Regions from separate parts of the Bacillus sp. LLTC93 genome, predicted to be linked through region 2. Evidence: predicted binding sites of a transcription regulator. Region 2 holds the regulator's gene; the other holds the start of a gene.

The links. The regulator Rex, encoded in region 2, represses fermentation and respiration genes when NADH is low (regulators of the CRP and FNR family bind a similar motif). The targets are predictions, from matches to a motif close to TTGTGAAATATTTCACAA.
Positions count from the first base shown of each region.
Region 1: the regulator Rex is predicted to act here: its motif matches at 5,848-5,865, upstream of C6W18_RS14560 (L-lactate dehydrogenase).

Region 1 is NZ_PVME01000004.1:142,422-153,680, reverse strand. It holds gene C6W18_RS14580 (HAD-IIB family hydrolase) at 1-742, opposite strand, end outside; gene C6W18_RS14575 (DegT/DnrJ/EryC1/StrS family aminotransferase) at 717-2,042, opposite strand; gene C6W18_RS14570 (LacI family DNA-binding transcriptional regulator) at 2,152-3,141, shown strand; gene C6W18_RS14565 (L-lactate permease) at 3,194-4,816, opposite strand; gene C6W18_RS14560 (L-lactate dehydrogenase) at 4,860-5,807, opposite strand; gene C6W18_RS14555 (YfcC family protein) at 6,026-7,456, opposite strand; gene C6W18_RS14550 (M20 peptidase aminoacylase family protein) at 7,610-8,737, shown strand; gene C6W18_RS14545 (SDR family NAD(P)-dependent oxidoreductase) at 8,794-9,516, opposite strand; gene C6W18_RS14540 (alpha/beta fold hydrolase) at 9,653-10,405, opposite strand; gene C6W18_RS14535 (glycine betaine ABC transporter substrate-binding protein) at 10,518-11,259, opposite strand, start outside.
Region 2 is NZ_PVME01000005.1:173,357-184,377, forward strand. It holds gene groL (chaperonin GroEL) at 1-443, opposite strand, end outside; gene groES (co-chaperone GroES) at 499-783, opposite strand; gene C6W18_RS15970 (CPBP family intramembrane glutamic endopeptidase) at 1,013-1,747, shown strand; gene C6W18_RS15975 (YdiK family protein) at 1,744-1,938, shown strand; gene C6W18_RS15980 (NUDIX hydrolase) at 1,995-2,621, shown strand; gene tatC (twin-arginine translocase subunit TatC) at 2,661-3,419, opposite strand; gene C6W18_RS15990 (twin-arginine translocase TatA/TatE family subunit) at 3,426-3,605, opposite strand; gene C6W18_RS15995 (redox-sensing transcriptional repressor Rex) at 3,633-4,286, opposite strand; gene moaC (cyclic pyranopterin monophosphate synthase MoaC) at 4,302-4,793, opposite strand; gene C6W18_RS16005 (ABC-F family ATP-binding cassette domain-containing protein) at 4,932-6,854, shown strand; gene tsaD (tRNA (adenosine(37)-N6)-threonylcarbamoyltransferase complex transferase subunit TsaD) at 7,126-8,154, opposite strand; gene rimI (ribosomal protein S18-alanine N-acetyltransferase) at 8,147-8,575, opposite strand; gene tsaB (tRNA (adenosine(37)-N6)-threonylcarbamoyltransferase complex dimerization subunit type 1 TsaB) at 8,601-9,290, opposite strand; gene tsaE (tRNA (adenosine(37)-N6)-threonylcarbamoyltransferase complex ATPase subunit type 1 TsaE) at 9,271-9,747, opposite strand; gene thiL (thiamine-phosphate kinase) at 9,761-10,738, opposite strand; tRNA gene C6W18_RS16035 (tRNA-Asp) at 11,014-11,021, opposite strand, start outside.

The DNA.
Region 1 (11,259 bases), on a different contig from region 2:
GAAACCCGTGCGTGACGGATTGAAGCATACGCAAATCGTTCCCACTATCACCAAAGGCAAAGCCTTGGTCTATTGATAGATCATATTGACTCAGCATAAAGCGGACAATTTCATCCTTCCCTGTCCCGACTGGTAAAAAGTCGACATCATAGCAATCCGCAGGGTCCCCTGCGAGCGGGTTGCATTTGTTGATGTTGACCGCCACACCCCGCTCTTTGGCAAGTGTTTGTATGAACGAGAGATGATGAAGATCTGTCCGTTCATCCTGCTCCTGATAATAGAAATTTTTCTTATATCCTGAGCTGCCCAGCTGTGTTTGAGGCCTGAGGGTAATCCCCTTTTCACGTACGGTTTGCAGGATTTCTTCGATTTTTTCATCTGAAAAGCCTTGCGCATCCAGCCGTTTCATCCATTTCGCATCAGGCTGTCCGAAATGAGCATCCGACGTATACACAATCTCAGTCCCTAAGTTCGACGCAATAAAATGCGGAAATTGGCTGAAGCCGCCTTTTTCCATTTTGCTCGTGACAGAATCGAGACTGCTCCCGGTCACCCAGCCCAGTATGAGCTGTCCTGCTTCGCTCTTTTCTGCCACAAATGCTTCCAGATGCTTTACATCCTTTCTCTGCTTCTCTGTCATTCCGTGAGAATAATAGGTTTCATCAAAGTCACAGAAGACGATCCACTGCGGGTTTTCCGGCTGATTCAGCAGCTTTTTACTGAATGGAAGATTTGATAACATGATGGACCCCCTCGATGACTTTCTCCTGGTCTTGCAGCGGCATTCCCGGGTAAAGCGGCAAATGGAGCAACTGCCGTGCTGCTTTTTCCGTATGCGGAAGCGTCGCTTGTTTATATTTTTGGGAGACAAGATTTGTTTGATGCTGATGCGATAGAATTGGGTAATAGACATCGGTCTCAATGCCCAGCTCTAGCAACTGCTCCGCCAGCTCATCTCGATCTCCTTTGATCACCCTGATAGGAAATAGGTGCCATACATGATCATCTGTCAGCTTCGGAAGCTTGATGGTTCCTTCATCCTCAAGCGTTTGTAGCTGATCAATGTATCGCTTTGCTAAGTAAAAACGCTTAAAGTTTTGCAAACTTAAATACTTCATCCGTTCTAGTCCGATCGCTGCCTGCAAGTTATCAATCTTGGAATTAAAGCCGTAGTCACTGCGTTTGACATTTTTCTTTCCTACTTCAAACCCATGATAGCTGATCTCCATGCATTTTTCGGCTAAGGCTTCATCATTTGTGGCAATGGCTCCTGCCTTTCCGCAGACTCCAAGGTTTTTGTATGGGTTAAAGCTGAGAACAAGTCCATCTCCAAATGCCCCAAGGCTGCTGCTGCCAATCGCCTGACAGCCATCTTCAATGATTTTTAGACCATGCTGCTTCGCAATCGCCGAAATGGCCTTCATATCCGCTTGCTTTCCATATAAATGAACCGGCAGAATGCATACCGTCTTATCCGTGATATGCTTCTCTATTTCACTCGGTGCCAGGCAGTAGGTATCTGGGTCAATATCGGCATAGACTGGAACAGCCCCAATAGCAAGCACTGCATTTTCTGTTGCAGCAAAGCTATTGGCTGGCAGAATGACCTCGTCTCCTGGATGGACGCCTGCTGATATGAGGCTGATCATGAGGGCATCTGTCCCACTTGACGTGGCAATGACATATTTTTTCCCTAAATACTCAGCGAGCGCTTTTTCAAAACGTGGAATATATGGCCCTGAAGTAAAACGGCCAGAATTCAATACTTCTTTCAGTACCTGCATAATATCATCGATCTCATCCTCTGAAATCAGTTTATCAACTGGCAGGAACGGTATCTTTTTTTCCTTATTTTGTTTATAATGGAAGAGAATTTTTTCCAAACCTGTGTGCTCAATATCTTGTTCAAGGAACGTCACCAGCTTTTCATTCGCTAGATGCTTTTCTACTGAATCAGACTTTACTTGAACACCTTGATTGATCATATCCAGCAAAGGTAGATAATCCTTGCTTTTACCTGATATCTTCGTCAATATTTGCATTCCATTCCCTCCAATTAATCAATTCCATTTGTTAATATTTAACTTGTTTCACATTGTAAATGATGTTATCGATTTCAGAACAATAACTTTGTGTAAAGGATTTGTTAATATGTGTACAATTTATGAAATTGCCAAGCGCTGCGGGGTTTCAACCACCACTGTTTCCAGGGTGCTGAATCATCATCCATATGTGTCAGAGGAAAAGCGTCAGCGCATTTTACAGGTGATGAAGGAAATGGAGTATACACCGAGTTCAGCGGCTCGCACCCTTCGTTCACATCAGACAAAGACCATTGCTGTGTCTGTCCCGGCTGTGGACCATCCTTTTTTTGCACAATTGATTAAAGGCATTTCAAAGGAAGCACTGGATCAAGGGTATAAAGCTATCGTGCTCCAGACGTTTTACCAAGAATCACTAGAGCTTGAAGGGCTTCAATTATTAAAAAGAAAAGAAGTAGATGGCGTCATATTGGGGGCATTAGAAAATAAGTGGGAAAAGATCGAGCCATTTTTATCAAACGGCCCCATTGTCATGGCAAATGAATATCATCAAACAGCAGATATCCCGATTATTGGATACGATGAGCGCGAAGCCGCCTATAAGGCTGTTGACTATTTGATTCGGTCAGGGCGTAAATCGATTGGGTTTTGCTTTGATACAGAAAGTAGTGAGGCACAGAAACAAAGAAGAAAGGGCTATCTGGATGCGCTTTCTGCTCACGGTTTGCCGCTAAATGAAGATTGGCTGTTTGGGGAGGCCTTTACCATTGAAGACGGCTTTCGCTTAATGGATTTGATCCATGGCATGCCGGATACACCTGATGCCATTTTTACCGGCAATGATCAAGTCGCAGCAGGGCTCATTAAACAGGCCATTTCATATGGTTATCAAATCCCCGAGGATCTAGCGGTTATCGGCTATGACAACCAAGACATTTGCGAGGTGATGGCCCCAACGATCACCACCATTGACATCCCGATCGTAGAACTTGGCCAGCGGTCTGTGCAGCAAATGATCCAGCTTCTGCAAGACCAAAAACCATTACAGCGTGATCATATCCAACTGCCTACTCGGCTCGTGACAAGAGAATCTACATAAACAAAAAAAGACTGAGAGCCATCTCAGTCTTTTTTAAAACCTATCTATGAACCTATACAAATTGAGCAAGAATGAATGTCCATATACACACGATGGCAAGCAAGATGAAGCTGTACTTCACTGTCTTTTTGAATAGCTCAGATTCTTTACCTGTTTCTCCAACGGCTGCTGTAGCGATGGCGATTGATTGTGGAGAAATTAACTTCGCCATGACACCACCGGTCGTATTCGCCCCGATTAACAAACCTGCCTGTGATCCGATTTGAGAAGCAGTGACCGCTTGAAGGTTACCGAATAATGCATTGTTACTCACGACAGACCCAGTAATAAACACGCCGATCCAGCCAAGCACCGGGCTGACAAGCGGGAACAAATCGCCTGTTTTGGCAAGCGCAAGACCAATTGCAGAGCTAAGTCCGGCAAAGTTTGCCAAGTTGGCAAAGCCCATGACAAAACAAATGGTGAGAACAGGTACCCACAGCTCCTTCACCGCTGCTTTTAAGCAGGCAGCGCCTTCTGTTAACCTAATATGTCTGCTAAACAATCCTGTCAGCATGACCGCAATCAAAATAGCAGTACCTGTTGCACTAATGACATCTATTTTAAAGATCGCATCAATGGGGGTTGCTGTTTGTGCAATTGGTGGTAATTTCACAATTTGCTGATGTAGAAACGGCATTTTCACTAAAATCGTCGTCCAGTTGAGTGGTCCTCCTACAGCAAACAATGCTTTAAATGCTGGCAGACTCCATACAGTAATAACGGCAGTTAAAATATAGAACGGAGACCATGCTTTCAGGATTTCAACTCCGCGATACGTTTGTTTTTGTTCAATGGCTGGCGCTCCTTCTTCACGATAAATGTGTTTTGGCTGCCATTTCCGAAGAAATAAAGCCAAAATTCCCATACTTGCTAAGGCTGAAATAATGTTGGCAAGCTCAGGGCCCATCGTCACCATCGTCACAGCTTGCAAAATCGCATAGCTTCCACTGACAACAAGCAAGGCTGGCAGCGTTTCTTTGATCCCTTTGAAGCCGTCTACAATCAGAATGAGTAGAAACGGGATACAGAAAGAAATAAATGGGATCGTATACACAAGGGTTTGAGATAAAGCGAGCGGCGTCATATTGCCCATTTGCGCCCCTGTAATGACTGGGATGCCCACTGCACCAAACGCGCCAGACGCAGCATTGGCAATTAAACAGAGCATTGCGGCTTTCAGTGGTTTAAATCCAAGCTCTGTTAAAAGAGCGGCACTGATCGCAATCGGTACCCCAAACCCAGCTGCTCCCTCTAAAAATGCGTTAAAACTAAAACCAATTAATAAGAGCTGAAGACGTTGATCTTGAGAGATTCCAGCAATACTAGAACGAATGACATCAAATTTCCCAGATTTCACAGCAATTTTATAGAGCCATACGGCCATGATGACGATATATCCAATCGGCCAAAGCCCATTAGATATACCGAGCAGTACAGCAGATAGTGCCTTTTCAATTGGCATATGAAAGAAGAAAACAGCTGTCACAAAACTGACGATTAAGGTAAAACAAGCGGCTAAAACACCTTTTAACTTAAATACAGTTAATGCAAGTAGGAAAAACAAGATTGGAAGCATTGCGACCAATGCACTCACGAATTCATTACCAAACGGATCATATATTTGCTGCCACATAGTGATTCATCCTTTTCTGCTCAGATAGGTTGCCTTTGATTGATTAAAAATGAGGAGCCAAAATCTCTTTTAACACATTCACACTGTGTGCGAACTTTTCTTTTTCCGTCTCGTTCAGTGCAAGCTCCATAATTTCTGTTGCACCATTTCTGTTCACAAGGGCAGGTACACCAATGTAGACATCTTCTGCTCCATACTCTCCATCTAAATAAGTGCTGACAGTCAAAATGCTGTTTTCATTGTGCAAGATCGCTCTTGTGATGCGGGCTAAACTCATCGCGACGCCGTAGTAAGTGGCACCTTTTTTCTCAATGATTTGATAAGCGGCGTGACGCACATTTTCCATGATTTCATCCAAATCTTCTTGTTTGTATTGATCATTTCTCTTCACTAATTCTGTAATCGGTACACTCCCGATATTCGCATGACTCCAAACAGCAAGCTCTGTATCACCATGCTCTCCAATGATGTACGCATGCACGTTGTGTGCCGCTGCTTCAAAATACTCACTTAGCATGTATCTAAATCTTGCGGTATCAAGAGTGGTCCCACTACCAATCACTCGTTCTTTTGGAAGTCCACTGAATTTCCAAGTTGCATATGTCAAAATATCAACAGGGTTTGTGGCAACTAAGAAAATGCCATCGAATCCGCTTTTCATCACATTGTCTACAATGCCTTTAAAGATATTTAAATTTTTCTCAACAAGATCAAGTCTTGTTTCACCTGGTTTTTGGTTCGCTCCAGCACAGATACACACAATATCTGCATCCTGACAATCCTTATAATCTCCATACCACGTATTCACAGGATGCGGGGCAAATGCTTTCCCGTGGTTTAAATCCATTACGTCACCCATTGCTTTGTCTTGATTCAGATCAATCACAACCAATTCATCTGTGATCGCTTGATTTATTAATGTAAAGGCATAACTACTGCCGACGAAACCTGCTCCAATAAGTGCTACTTTGTTTACTTTTTCGTTTGTCATTTATCTCATCCTCCTGAGTAAAACTAGGTTGCTTTTTTGTTTGTGAAGTATTTCACATTTCTATTGTGCAATACTTCACAAACTTTTGCAAGGGGGTTGCTTTAAAAAAATATGTAGCGAATTTGTGAACACACTTATTGTGGTTTCAAACCGCTGTCTCCATACATATTTCCATAAGAAAAAAGCTGCCAAACTCTCTTCGGCAGCGTAATACATATTTAATAAGGTCCCCAGTTGATCATTACTCCGATACAGATAAACACAAGACCGATGACAAACCAAATGAGCGCAAGCGGCACCATAAAACGCAGCCACTTCACATAAGGAATACCACTTGCAGCAAGCACAGCCATCAACACACCTGAAGTAGGATTGATACAGTTGACTACTCCTTCACCGAGCATGACCGCTTCTACAGCTACTTGTCTAGTGATGCCCATTAAATCAGCCAGCGGCGCAAGAATCGGAATAAAGACAACAGCTTCTCCGGACCCTGATGAAATCAAAAAATGAAGAAGCGCACTTGCAATATACATCCCGATCGCACCAGCAATTGGACTAAATCCTGTTAACATACTCGCCAAACCATTGACCACTGTATCAAGCAATTTACCGTTTTCTAGAATGACTGAAATGCAGCGCGCCATCCCGACAATAAGTGCACCGTATACAAGGCTTTGACAGCCAACAATAAACGTTTTCGCAATATCATTGGCTGCTAATCCGCCGAGCAGTCCAGCAGCGATCGCCATAAAAATAAACACACCCGCCATTTCCTTATCGGTCCAGCCAAGCTGAAGCGCGCCATATAAAAAGCCTCCAAGCGACAAACCACACACCGCTAAAATCAGCTTATGTCTGCTGGTAAAGGCAGGCTTGTCCACTGATTCCGCTTCAGCTCCTCCAAGCCCCTTAGCAGGAAACCACTCATCCCCAAGAAGGCTTCCCTTTTCTTTATTCTTCAGGCGTCTTGTATATAAATAGATGTACACAATACTAGAAATAAGAAAGCAAAGATAAATAATGACACGCAGGCCAATACCAGAAAAGATCGGCAGTTCTGCAATCGTTTGAGACAAACCTAATGGAGATGGGGATAAAATCGTTGCGTTAAAGCCGGCATAACAGCCGATGTAAATGACCGCCGCTCCCGCCACAGCGTCCCACTTCAAGGACCGTGCCACAATGATGCCGATCGGAATAAAGCCAATGACAGAGTTCACGACAATTCCGGTCGTCCCAAGCACCGAAAATAGTCCTCCAACAATACAAATGAACAATAATTGCTTCGTTTGAAAGCGGCTGATGACATGGTGAATCATCCCGTTAATTGCACCTGTCTTCTCCAAGATTGCAATGGTTCCGCCAGTAAATAAAATCAGAAAAATAATAGAAGATGACCCCACCATTCCTTCTTGAATGGCTGTGAAAAAGCCAACCGCACTCACTGGTGATTGATCAATGCGGTGATAGCTGCCAGGAACGGCTGTTGTGATCTCCCCTGATGTCTTTCGGTCAAACTCTCCCGCTGGTACAAAATATGTTGCAATGGTACAAATTAGTGCAATCATAAATAAGAGCACATAGGCATCCGGCATTTGAAGTGTTCGTTTTTGTTTCTTAGGTGCTGATACTGTCGCTGTTTTCATCTGTCAAAACCCCTTTGTCCCGATCGAAATTTCACTTAATATTCTGAATAATCAAATGATGTGTTATATTATAAACACTGATGATATTTAAGATCAATATTATTTCACTAAAAGAATGTTTTGGCAGATTATCTGTCAGCAAGGAGGCTTCGCATGACAACTTTGACAAACGAAATGAAACAAACCGTGACAGACATCTTTGAACACCTGCATGCCCACCCAGAAATAAGCTGGGAAGAGACGAATACAACTGCTTATATCGAAGACATATTAAAGAAAATGGGCTGCAAGACACGAACATTTGAAGACTGTACAGGGGTGATCGGTGAAATTGGAGAAGGCGTACCAGTGGTCGCTGTGAGAGCCGATATTGACGCACTTTGGCAGGAAGTAGATGGTGAGTTTCAAGCCAATCATTCATGTGGCCACGATGCGCACATGACGATGGCGCTCGGCACCTTCATGGCATTAAAGGAAAAAGAACGACCGAACGGCACGATCCGGTTCATTTTTCAGCCAGCTGAAGAAAGAGGCGGCGGCGCTCTGAAGATGATTGAAAAAGGTGTGTTAGCAGATGTCGATTACTTATACGGAGTGCACGTGCGCCCAATTCAAGAAACATTAAACGGACGCTGCGCACCAGCGATTTTACACGGGTCCAGTAATCATTACATCGGGACAATTATTGGAGAGGAAGCGCACGGTGCACGCCCACACCTCGGTATCAACGTCATTGAAGTCGCTGCTACCCTCGTGCAAAGACTAGCGCATATACATGTCGATCCAAGAGTAGCACATTCTGTGAAAATGACCAATTTGAATGCAGGCGGCGGCAGCTCGAACATCATACCTGGAAAGGCTTCTTTTACATTAGATGTGCGGGCACAAACAAACGAAGTGATGGATGAACTAGAAAAGGAAATTGAAAGAGCATGTCATTCTGTAGCGGACGCCTTTGGCGCTTCTATTACACTTTCAACAGATCATCGTTTGCCTGCTGCGACATTAAATGAGGATGCCGTCCTGATCATGTCTGATGCGATTGAACACGTTTTAGGCAAAGAACATCTCGATCCACCGATCGTGACAACAGGCGGAGAAGATTTTCACTTTTATGCAGCAGAAGTCCCGCATATCAAATCCACGATGCTCGGATTAGGCTGTGATTTAAAGCCAGGGCTTCATCATCCTTATATGACATTCGATCGCTCTGCTATCTTTACCGGCATTGAGATTTTGACTGAGGCTGTATACAAAACGCTTCAGCAGCATTCATCGTAAAATAAAAAAGCCACCCGTCTTTTCTTAAAGCGGGTGGTTTACTTGATCACGATCATTTAAGCATTCAAATCTGTCATCGCTGGGACGTTGATTTCTTTCACACAGGATACCCTTGATAAATGAATCACGCATCTCGCAAGCTCCACAATATCTTGTACAGGTATTCTCGTTTCATCATATAGGGTGATGGCTTTTTCCACTCCATCTTCATATGGGACTTCCGCCGCCAGCTCTCCTGGATTGATACAGGTGACGGATATTTTATCCTTTCTCACATGCTCTCTAAGTGCATTCACGATCCCACGCAATCCAAATTTAGACGCTACAAAGGAAACCTGTGGCAGGTTCGTATGGTCGAGTCCCGCAGTCGAGCCAATCACGATGATTTTTCCATTCTCAGATTTCCTTACATGCGGAAGCAATGCTTGGATGTAGGTAATGGTTGAGGTAACATTCACATTGATTAAATGAGCGATATCCTCTGGCTGGTCCTGATCGAAAGAATAATCGTCTTCAAAGCCTCGTTTCTCCCATAAACCCACGTTATAAATCAGTACATCAATGGTCTTGTTCTCCAATGCTTCGAGCATAAAAGGGATATGTGTTTGGCTTGATAAATCGATTTTCAGCCAAATTCTATGTACTCCGTCATCTATATTCAAACTGCTTGGTTCACTTCGCGACACAATCCAAACTGTATCTCCACTTGAAGGAAGACCTTTCACAAAAGCATCCCCTAATCCTTGACTTGCACCGAATATGATATAGTTTTTACTCATTATTAGCTCCTCCTTCTATGGCTCACGAGCTTCCAGTCGTACAACTGCTCAGCTGTAAGCGTTTTATACCTATATCATACAAGTTCTAAGACACGGTTGCCCCTTTTATGCCTGTCTTCACTTCCTCATAGCATGACTACCTGATTTCTTTTAATTCTGCTGGTAACTCACGCGCCTCTACAAAGCATTTGATCATTTCAGTAAAGAGGTCTTTCCTTTCAAAAGTAAACGTATGTCCAATGTCTGGAACGATGAATCCTGCTGCCTTTGGATGTGCATTCGTTATTTTTTTCGCTGACCGTTTCATGATGCCTCTTTCTTTTTCTCCCACTGTCACAAGAATCCGTGCTTTCGCTTGCTGAAACGTGTCTGGGAGCTTGTAATGAAGGTTTTCTTGAAACATTGTATGAAGGATTTCCTTTTGCAAATGTTTCGAATCAGCCGCATAATGTTCCAGTACATGACTTGGAATTCCCATCTTTTCAGCTTGGAGCTGGATAAACCAATCTTTCTTTAATAACGGGTACGTAAGAGGTAAAATAGGCTTCACCATCAAATAGAGCCACGGCAATGGCATCACAAGGGCGCTATTGATCACGGCTATGTCTACGATGTCTGGCTCTCTCGATAACACATCAACGGCAATCTGTGCACCTAGAGAGAATCCAACGAGAATGACTGTACGGCCGTGCGCATGCTCCTCAATCCATGAGATGATCTCACGGGCGCTTTCTCTCATAGAAAACGGCTGTTCATTTGCTCTTGTCCCGTGACCGATGAGATCAGGGGTATAGCAATCATATCCTTCTTTAAATGCTTCGATCTGTTCCTGCCACATCCAACTGCTTACTCCTCCGCCATGCAGGAAAATCATGATTGGCTTATCCATCATCGACAACTCTTCCACCATCCTTATGTATAAGAAAAAAGCAGCCGCTTTTTGAGCAGACTGCTTTTTCCATATGCTCCCTTCTATTATAAGGGAACGATCACATAATTAGCTATTTTTTCAAATCCTCAATGGAATTCACGTTCTTCATATAAGTCGGAACAACTAGACCCATTCGAAGACCTTTCATGCTTGTACCGAGATCATCATATTTTCCTTTAAACTTCGCTGCATACGTTTTATGCGTATTTGGCAGCCAAGCAGATAATGATGCATCAGCACTTCCAGTTGCAATTGCTGTCCACATTGGACCTGCTTCAACCTGAGTCAAGGTCACTTTAAAACCAAGTTCACGCAATACTTCTGCTGCAACATTGGTACTTGCAATCTCACTATCCCACGCAACGTAGGCAAGATTGACCTTGTCACCATTTGACTTTTTCACGCCTTTTGTCCATTTAGCCACTTGATCTTTATGCTTTTTCACATATTTAAGGGCGGCATCCTTTGGATTGGTACCATCTTGGATATCAATCATGACTTCGCCCATGTCATCTTGAGACCATTTAAACTGACTAAGCATTTTGGCAGCTTCCGGCTGATCCTTTGCAAATCCTTTACGTGAAATGGTATGAATTTCTTCCGCTTCACCGTAAGATTTCTTTGGATCATCTAAATATTTTAAATCATAGCGGGTAAACATCCAGTGAGGATTCCAGCCAGTGATGATGATTGGCTTTTTACGATCATAAGATTTCTTCAACGTCGCTGTCATGGCTGCACTTGATGCAGACACAACCGTCCAATCCTCTAAGCCGTAATCCTTTTTCGCTTGATCCGTTAGAGCCATAATA
Region 2 (11,021 bases):
GACGCAACTTGAGCAATTGATTCTTTGCCTTCGATTGGTTTAGAAATCTCGTGCAAGCCTTCAAGTGCTACTTTCACTGCTTCTTCGATCCCTTTACGAACGCCAACAGGGTTTGCACCAGCTGTTACGTTTTTCAGACCTTCACGGATCATTGCTTGAGCTAGAACCGTTGCAGTAGTAGTACCGTCACCAGCTACATCGTTTGTTTTGCTTGCAACTTCTGCCACAAGTTTTGCACCCATGTTTTCAAATGCATCTTCTAATTCGATTTCTTTTGCAATTGTTACACCGTCATTTGTGATAAGTGGAGAACCGAATTTTTTCTCAAGAACCACGTTACGTCCTTTAGGTCCTAAAGTTACTTTTACAGCATCTGCAAGTGCATCTACACCACGTAACATCGCACGGCGTGCTTCTTCACTGAACTTAATATCTTTTGCCATAATAACAAAACCTCCTCAGTCTTTTTAGAAATGTATCTCAATATTTTTTATGTGATTAACCAATAACAGCTAAAATGTCGCTTTCACGAAGGATTAAATATTCTTTTCCCTCATATTTCACTTCAGTGCCTGCATATTTTGAGAAGATAATGCGGTCGCCTGTATTGACTTCTAACGCAACGCGCTCACCACTTTCAAGTACACGACCTGAACCTGCTGCAACAATTTTACCTTCTTGTGGTTTTTCTTTTGCAGAATCCGGTAAGACAATACCGCTAGCGGTTTTTTCCTCAGATTCAACGAGTTCAATGATTACGCGATCGCCTAATGGCTTTAACATAAGAAACAACCTCCTCAATTTTTATATGTAGTCTTTTTTAGCACTCATCACCAACGAGTGCTAACACATTTATTATAATAAAGAATCTCTTCTGCAATTTCAAGTAAAAACCCTTAAAAATTTTTACGCTTTCACGATCTTTTCCCATCACAGATTCTTTCCTTTTCAACGAAAAAGAAGACTTGTGTTACAATAAATCTAGTTCTTTTAGTAAAGGGGTTTTCGTTACTTGAAAAAACAATATTGGTACATCATCTTAACTTATATATTGGTGCTCTTCTCTGTGATCCCTTTTGTACTTGTCATGAAAGGGTTAGGACTCATTCAAACGCCAATGACACAAGAAGAGTACTCTCAATTATCAGGAACTTGGACAATCATCAGCTTCTGTATCGGATTGATCATTATTTTGCTCATTCTTCGAACCGTACCAAAAGCTTCACTTCGGAATGAAGCGCCGGTTTCAGTCGGCTCTGCCATCGCCTGGATCATTGGCGGTTTCTTTCTTTCCCTCTTTGCGCAATCGATTGCAGGAGTGATTGAACAATATGCATTTGGCATTGGCCGTGAATCAGAAAATACACAAGCGATTTTATCCATTATGGATGCCGTTCCTTGGCTTGTGATCGTGATCGCCTTGATTGGACCGATCTTAGAGGAAATCATTTTCCGAAAAATTATTTTTGGTGTGATTTATGAAAAGACAAATTTCTTCATTGGGGCACTTGTCAGTTCAGTGGTTTTTGCTGCTGTGCACACTGATTTTGCCCATATCTTGCTCTATACCGCAATGGGCTTTACCTTTGCCTTTTTATATGCGAAAACAAAACGAATCATTGTTCCAATCGGTGCTCATATGCTCATGAACTCGCTCGTCATTCTTGTGCAGATTGAGCCAGTGAAAAAAATGATTGAAGAACAATCTCAAACAATGCAAATGATTATTGGAGGCTTTTTCTCATGAGAAACCCTGTTGTATGGGGCATCATTTATTTTGCCGTAGGTGTGGCTTTCACCTATATGGCCATCCAAAACCCAGGTGACATGTGGTCATTTTACAGCATTTTGCTGATGGTGTTTGCGGCCTATAATATCAATATCGCGTTTAAAATGTTTGCTTTCTCTGTCAAACTCAAAAAACAGCAGCAAAAATAAATCAAAAACCATTTTCCGCGTTTGGAAAATGGTTTTTTTATGGAGGTCGTATCTTCATGGAACATGAAAAACTTCGCATCTTAAACGAGCAACATGAAACGATTGGAGTTGCCATCCGTTCAGATGTCCATGCCCAAGGTCTTTGGCATGAAACCTTTCATTTCTGGCTTCTCAAACGAGAACATGGCACAGTCTATCTCTATTTTCAGCTAAGAAGTCCTGCAAAGAAGGATTTTCCTTCTCTGCTTGATATCACAGCAGCGGGCCATCTTCTCGCAGATGAACTGCCTTCTGATGGCTTGAGAGAGATAGAAGAAGAGCTTGGTCTTTCCATCCCTTTTAAGGATCTTACCTATACAGGACTCATACAAGATGAAATTCATCTGCCTCCGTTCATCGACCGTGAGTTCTGCCATGTGTATCTTTACATGGATCAAACAGAGCACATGGAAGTTCATCTACAGAAAGAAGAAGTCGCTGGTTTGTACAGAGCAAAGCTGCTTGATGCACAGCAGCTTTTAACAGGAACTTGCGAAAGAATTCAAATCGAGGGCTTTGAAATGAATACAAGCGGAGAACGACGTGAGGAAAGCAGGGAAGTCCATGTTCAAGATTTTGTCCCGCATGAACCTGCCTATTATGAGCACCTCTTTCATGCGATCAATCAATTCCTTTCACAATAGAAAAAGCATCGTGATCACATATTGGATCACGATGCTTTTTTATGAGACATAATGACTTTCTTTCTCCTCAGTTTGCTGCATTTTGCGATAGGTTACTCTTGAAATGACAATACTCACTTCATACAAAACGAGCATTGGCAAGGTAACCATGAGGTGAGAAACAAGCTCTGGCGGTGTAATGAGTGCGGCAATGACAAGGAGGACAAAATAGGCATACTTCCGTATTTTCGATAAAAACATTGGTGTAATGATGCCAAGTCTTGTGAGAAACATCAACACGACAGGCATCTGAAACAAAAATCCAAATGGAAGTGTTAACTGCATCAGAAATGTAAAATACTCATGAATCCCAATCACTTGCTCTACATTTAAATCATTCGACATTCGTATCATAAAATCGACGACAAACGGAAACAAAATAAAATAAGAGAAAGCCACACCGCTCAAAAATAAAAGCAGTGCAATCGGAATGTAAGCAAGTGTCACCTTTCTTTCTTTTTCATATAAGCCAGGACTCACAAACGCCCAAAGCTGATATAAAATAACGGGACACGTCAAAACCAAAGCAATGACAAATGCGAACTGCATAAACACGTACAGTGGGTCTGTGAGCTTAAACGCGTTCAGTGTCAGTGTTGCCGCTTCATCGGTATTTTGCAAATACACAATGACCGGCTTAGCGAGAAAAAAACCTGCCACCATAAAGGTGACAAAAAACATCGCAATGATCACTAAACGTTTTCGCAGTTCCACAATATGCTCCATAAGCGGCATATCTTTGACATTCATGAAGCTCATCCTATTCTACTGATCTTCTTTTTTCTTTTTTTCTTCCTGATCATCAGCTAAACCTTTTGTGGCATTTTTGAATTCACGTAATGTATCTCCTGCTGCTCTTCCTAATTCAGGAAGCTTTTTCGGCCCAAAAATAATGAGCGCAACAATCGCAATCAGAACCAAACTTCCAGGACCGATCGGACCCATTTGCTCCACCCCCTTTACCCCGTTTCATCAATCCTCCTGCGTAACAGAGTAATGCTTTAAGAAATACACAAGAGACTGAAGTTCAACCGCCAAATCTATATGATGAATTCGAATGTGTTCCGGCACATTCAATCGAGCCGGCGTAAAGTTAAGGATTCCTTTGATGCCAAGGGCAATCAAACGATCTGTAATGGACTGAGCTGCTACGGCAGGTACTGTCAAAATCGCAACAGGAATATCTCCTACCTCTTGAACATGCTCTTCAAGCTTATCCAAATCATAGACAGGCACGCCGCCTATCTCACTTCCTATTTTACTCTCATTGACGTCAAAAGCCATTGAAATTTTTGTATTATTATTTTTTATGAAATTATAGTGTAAAAAAGCCGTTCCTAAATTCCCGACACCGATGAGCATCACATTGGTCATTTCATCTTGGTCAAGAGTCTTTCTAAAGAAGGTCAAGAGGTAATCGACATTATAGCCATACCCTTTCTTCCCTAGTGCACCAAAATACGAAAAATCTCGGCGAATGGTGGCAGAATCCACTTTGACTGCATCACTAAGCTCTGCCGATGACACCCTTTGTTTTCCTGATGCATGCAGATTTTTTAAAAAACGGTAGTAAAGCGGCAAACGTTTGGCTGTCGCTTGTGGAATTTTTGACTGGTCTATATTCATATAAGATCCTCCAACTTAAATATCAGATGCTCTGTGAAAATCACCGTTTTTCCCGCCTGTCTTTTCAACTAGATAGGTGGGACCGATGATCATGCCTTTATCGATCGCTTTACACATGTCGTAAACGGTCAGTGCACATACTGAAGCAGAAGTGAGCGCTTCCATCTCCACACCCGTTCTTCCTTTTGTTTTGACCTGTACTTGTATGTTCAGAATGTGCGCATTTCCGTCTTCCTCCCAATCAAAGGAGATATCCACGCCTTTTAGTGCGAGCGGATGACACATTGGAATGATGTTGGACGTTTGCTTTGCTGCCATAATGCCAGCAACCTGTGCGACAGACAGCACATCCCCTTTTCCAATTTCATGTTGTTGTATTTTATGAAACACTTCTTTTATCATACGAACGCTTGAAGCAGCAACGGCGGTTCTCACTGTAGACGATTTGTCACTAATGTCGACCATCTTTGCTCTTCCTTGTTCGTTAAAGTGGCTAAATTGACTCATCTTTCAACGCTCCCTCACTCAAATCATACACTATTTTTTCCTATCTGTCTTTCATTTGACCGTTGTGATTGTATGTAAGATTTGCCGGTTTACTGCTGATAAGCTACACTTAACATATTATAGCAGAGGTGAAGTTACATGATGATTCTACAAGTGAATCAGCTGTCCAAATCGTTTGGCGCTGATACCGTTTTAACGAATATAAAATTGGAAGTCAAAGCAAAGGATCGTATTGCCATTGTTGGTCGTAACGGCGCAGGCAAATCCACGCTTTTAAAAATTATTGCCGGTCAAATGTCTTACGAGCAAGGTGAGATCATCAAACCGAAAGACCTATCAATCGGCTATTTAGCACAGCACACCGATGTGACGTCTACACGTACGTTAAAAGACGAATTATTATCGGTTTTTGATCATTTAAAAGGGATGGAACAAGAGATGAGAACCATTGAGGAAAAAATGGCTTCTTCCACAGGTTCAGAGCTGGATTCCCTGATGAAAACCTATGACAGGCTGCAGCAGGAATTTAAAGATCAAGGTGGCTATCAATATGAAGCAGATGTCCGTTCCATCCTTCATGGTCTCGGCTTTAGTCATTTTGAAGATGAGGCAACCGTCCAATCATTAAGCGGCGGCCAGAAAACCCGTCTAGCACTTGGAAAGCTCTTATTAATGAAACCAGAACTCTTAATTCTGGATGAGCCGACCAACCATTTAGATATTGATACCTTATCATGGCTTGAGCAGTATTTGCAAAATTATACAGGAGCTATTCTTATCGTTTCCCATGACCGCTACTTCTTAGACAAAGTCGTCAATCATGTCTATGAAGTCTCAAGAACAGCGATGAAAAAGTTTGCAGGGAACTATAGTAAGTATCTTGAGCTGAAAGCAGAGCAGCTAGAGCGAGATATGAAGCTCTATGAAAAGCAGCAAGAAGAAATCTCGAAGCTTCAGGATTTCGTGGATCGCAACCTAGCAAGAGCCTCGACCACAAAGCGCGCTCAGAGCAGACGGAAGCAGCTGGAACGGATGGATCGTTTAGATAAGCCATTAGGTGATGAGAAATCCGCAAGCTTTCATTTTGATATTACGAGACAGAGCGGAAATGATGTGCTGAAGGTGCATGACCTTGATATTAGTTATGATGAAAAAACACCGCTCCTATCCTCCCTTTCGTTTCATATCAAACGTGAGGATAGCGTGGCACTCATTGGTCCGAACGGGATCGGGAAATCAACGCTCTTAAAAACCTTAACGAATACAATAAAGCCTGTAAAAGGCAACATCAATTTTGGATCTCATGTCACGATCGGCTACTATGATCAGGAACAAGCCAAACTGACATCCTCCAAGAAAGTGCTAAATGAGCTTTGGGATGATTATCCTCATATGAATGAAAAAGAAATCCGGACATGTTTAGGAAACTTCCTTTTCTCCGGTGATGACGTCTTAAAGCCCGTTCATGCACTAAGTGGTGGAGAAAAAGCGCGTCTTGCACTGGCGAAGCTGATGCTGCAAAAAGCCAATTTCCTCATTCTCGATGAACCTACTAACCATCTGGACTTAGATAGTAAGGAAATTTTAGAGAATGCGCTAATTGATTATCCAGGAACCATCTTATTTGTTTCGCATGATCGTTATTTTATCAACCGTCTGGCAACAAAAGTGTTCGAGCTGTCGCGAGCAGAAACAAAAGAATATCTTGGTGACTATGACTACTACCTTGAAAAGAAAAACGAACAATTAGAGCTTGAAGCGCTCAAAAATCACGAGCCGTCTAAAAAGCACGCAGAAAAACCAGTAGAAACAGCCAAGCTTTCTTATGCGGAAGAAAAAGAACTGAAAAAGAAAGAAAGACAAAAGCAACGCAGAATCGAAGAAATTGAAGAGCGGATCGCCGTCATCGAAGAGAAGCTCGGTGAAAATGAACAGCTTTTATGTGATCCTGCTATTTTCCAAGATCACGAGAAGGTCCAAGCCATTCAAACAGAAAATGATGCGCTTAATCAAGAGCTTGAATCACTTTTTGCAGAGTGGGAAGACCTATCAGAATCTTAAAGAGTGCCCTAACGGGTGCTCTTTTTCTTTCAGTGAAGCTTTATTACCCACAATGATATCCACAATAACTTCTTTATTATTATTAAACACTTCGGACTTATCCACTTTATCCACAAGGTTTTAATCACATATCCACAGAAAAACTCACATTTATACACATTCTCTTCATTTTAAAACGAAATTTTCTAACAATTGTGGATATATAACGTTTACATGTGAATAAATCGCTTTCATTCCAAATAAAAAAACCCCTGTCTATCCACAGGAGTTTTCATTCATATGAGACAAGCGGTAATCCAGGCTGACCGTTCATTGCCATATCGCCTCTTATTCCTTTTTCAAACGCAATGGTACCCGCAGCAGCAATCATGGCTGCATTGTCTGTGCAAAGAGACAATGGCGGAATGGTGACATTTACTTCTGACAGCTTCGTAAATGCTGACGTTAGGGCTTCTCTCAGTCCTTTATTGGCAGCGACTCCTCCAGCTAGAACAACCTGCTTCACCCCATACGCCTCAGCCGCTTTTAATGTCTTTCCAACAAGCACCTCAATGACGCTTTCTTGAAAACTTGCCGCCAAATTCTCTGGAGCAATCGTTTCTCCCTTTTGGGATGCATTGTGTAATGTGTTGATCACAGCTGATTTTAAACCACTGAAACTAAAATGATAGGACCCTTCTTCAAGCCATGCGCGAGGAAGCTTGATCGTTGGCTCTCCTTCATGTGCTAATCGATCAATATGAGGTCCACCTGGATACGGAAGACCCATCGTCCGAGCCACTTTGTCATAGGCTTCTCCAGCCGCATCATCTAATGTTTCACCGATGACCTCAAAGGACCCATGCTCTTTCATTAGAACAAGCTCAGTATGTCCGCCAGAGACAACAAGAGCTAAACATGGGAACTGTAATTCATCAACAAGCTGGTTTGCATAAATATGTCCAGCAATATGATGAACACCAACGAGAGGAATTTGATGAGCAAAGCTCAGTGCCTTTGCTGCATTGACACCGATCAGAAGAGCACCGACTAAGCCCGGTCCTTCTGTGACAGCAATAGCATCTAAATCCTTAAAGCTCATATTGGCCTGTGCCATCACTTCTTCTAATACGATGGTCACTTGCTCCACGTGATGCCTTGAAGCAATTTCTGGTACAACACCGCCAAATCGTTTATGACTTTCTATTTGCGAGGCCACAACATTCGCTACGATTTCTTTCCCATTTTTCACAATGGACGCAGCTGTTTCGTCACAGCTTGTTTCTATACCTAATATGAATCGATCTGTTTGTTCACTCATTTATATTCACCCACATGACTAATGCATCTTCCCCATTATCTGTATAATAATTCTTTCGAATAGAAGCTGGTCTGAAACCAAGCTTTTCATAAAGGGATTGTGCCGGTGTATTAGAAACCCGCACCTCTAAAGAAAGATGATCTGTCTTTTTTTCCTTGCAAAATTCCATGACATATCGAAGCAATGCTTCCCCGTAGCCCTTCCCTCTATGCTCAGGGAGAATCGCAATGTTCGTAATTTGTGCATCGTCCATGACAATCCAGACCCCGCAATACCCAACAGGCTGCTTAGCTTCTTCAATGAGGAAATAATGACTGTATTGGTTATGGAGAATCTCATAGACAAACGATTCTTTTTTCCAAGGTGCTGTAAACGAATGCACTTCAATCGTATACACCTCTGGAATGTCCTCTACTGTCATTTTTCGAATCTCTACTGTGTTGAGATTATTTTTGTCCTTCAAGCCATTTCACTTCCGCTTCTGCCAAACGAATATAGTTAGGGACAAGCTGGTGGACATCTTCAGCAGGACGATCTGCTCCTAAAAACGCAAGCACTGAAGGTCTTGGATTATGAAATGCCCCCTCTGCCACAGCAGCAGTCTCTCCTAAAATGGAGCGAATGCTCTCTTGATGAAGATGCACATCATGTCCAAGAAATAAGACAGGCTTTTCTGCCTGCTTCAGCTCTTGAAGCCAATCCGTGAGCAAGATATTTTGGTCTGGTTTGATCTCTTTAATCTTTCCTTCTTCAAACATATATAGCCCAGTATAAACTTGTCCTCTTCTCGCATCAAATAGTGGCGAGATCCATCCATCAAAATATTGACCATTTGCCGCGAGTGTTTCTAAACTCGAAACAGCCGATATCGGGATAGACAGCGTCCACGCCAGTGTTTTTGCAATGGTCACACCGATTCTGACGCCAGTGTAGGAACCAGGTCCTTTTGCTACAACGATTTTGCTTAGTTCGCTTGGCGCTACACCACATTCTTTCATCAGTGCTTCAACAGTCGGCATCGCTCGGACGGAATGGTTCTTTTTTAAGTACGTGATGCTCTCGCCAATTACTGTGTTATCTCTTACAAGAGCAATTCCTAATGTATGGTTTGACGTATCAAGCGCCAGTATGGTCAAATTCTTTCATCTCCTTACAAAGGGCCTCGTAGTGCTCCCCTTTTGCATCAAACGTGAGATGACGTTCTTCTTCACGTTCTGTTCTCAGCATGTCAATTTTTAAATACGATGAAGGCAATTGCGGTTCAATGAGATGTGCCCATTCAACCAAGCATACACCTTCGCCCTCAAAATATTCTTCGAGTCCGATATCTTCCTCTGCATCTTCCATGCGGTACACGTCCATATGATAAAGTGGCAGTCTGCCATCAGTATATTCTTTAATAATGGTAAAAGTGGGGCTGTTGACGATACGGGTAATACCTAAGCCTTCCGCAAAACCTTTTGAAAAAGTGGTTTTGCCAGCGCCTAAATCTCCTTCTAATGTCAATACATCGCCTGGCTTCACAAGTTTGGCCAAAGCAGCGGCAATTCGTTTCGTCTCATCCGCACCTTTTGTCGTCCATGTTAATTTCACAGTTGATGTCACCTCATTTCTTAAAATGATTATATCCTTTTTTCATTAACACTGTTTGTTGATCATTGTCTTTTAAAATAACGCTGGCTGCTTGATCACCTTTAACTTGTCCAATGCGTGTGATCTGAATGTCTTCTTTTTTACATTGTATTTCAAAGCTTTCCCAATCAGCCTCTGGAATCGTGCCAGTTAACACAAAGTCTTCTCCACCAAACAACACCCATTCAAGCCAGTCTTTGCGTAACATCGGTAAAGCTGGATGTTTTGGGAGCTTGTCAGCTTCAATCTCTATCGTCACACGGCTCGCTTCGGCTATCTCATTCAGCTCACTTGCTAATCCATCACTCACATCATTCAAGGTCACCCGTGGGAAGCTTGAGCATATGTATCCAGCAGCAATATGAGGCTGAGGCATTTTGTGACGCTCAAGAAAAAAATCAGAATCGACTGCCTTTGCAGAGTCTACTTCGTTCATTAAGAGTGATAATCCGGCAGCTGATGAACCGAGTTCACCAGTAACAAATACAATATCTCCTGCTTGAGCACTGTGACGGTAACAAGCTTTTCCCTTTGGAACCTCACCAATGACCGTCACTGTAATGACAAAGTCACTGCGGATGGCTACCGTATCCCCACCAATCAAATCCATATGATAGGTGTCAGCCAACGCTTTCATTCCCTCATAAAGAGCTGTGACGATCGTCTCATCACCATGAGGCGGAATCGCAATCGATACAAGATAATACTTTGGGGTTCCTCCCATTGCGGCGATATCACTGATGTTGACCGCCAGTGCTTTAAAGCCAACCTCAAAAGGTGTAGAAAAGTCAAAACGAAAATGAACATGCTCTACCATTGTATCAACACAAACGACCTCTTCACAATGTGAATGAGGTTGATAAACACTTGCATCATCACCGATGCCCATGACCAAAGAACGCTGATGTGTTTCTTTTGGTGTTATTCGGTGAATAAGATCAAATTCATCCATAAAAAGACAGCCCCTTCATGCAATCAATTGATTGAGTAGACATGATGTCAGACACAGTTAGTATTAGTGTAGCGAATATGAGTCTCAGTTCCAACTAAAAATGATATAAAGAAAGCCTGGTATGAAAAACCAGGCTTTGCTGAAGTGATCTATCTTTTCTTTTCACATATAGTGTAGCCAAACGCAAGCTATTTCATCGCATCATGGTTACTTGTTGAAAGAAAAAGACATAAAAAAAAACGAAACTATACGTTTTCGTTTACAAGTCATAAAAATGGCGGTC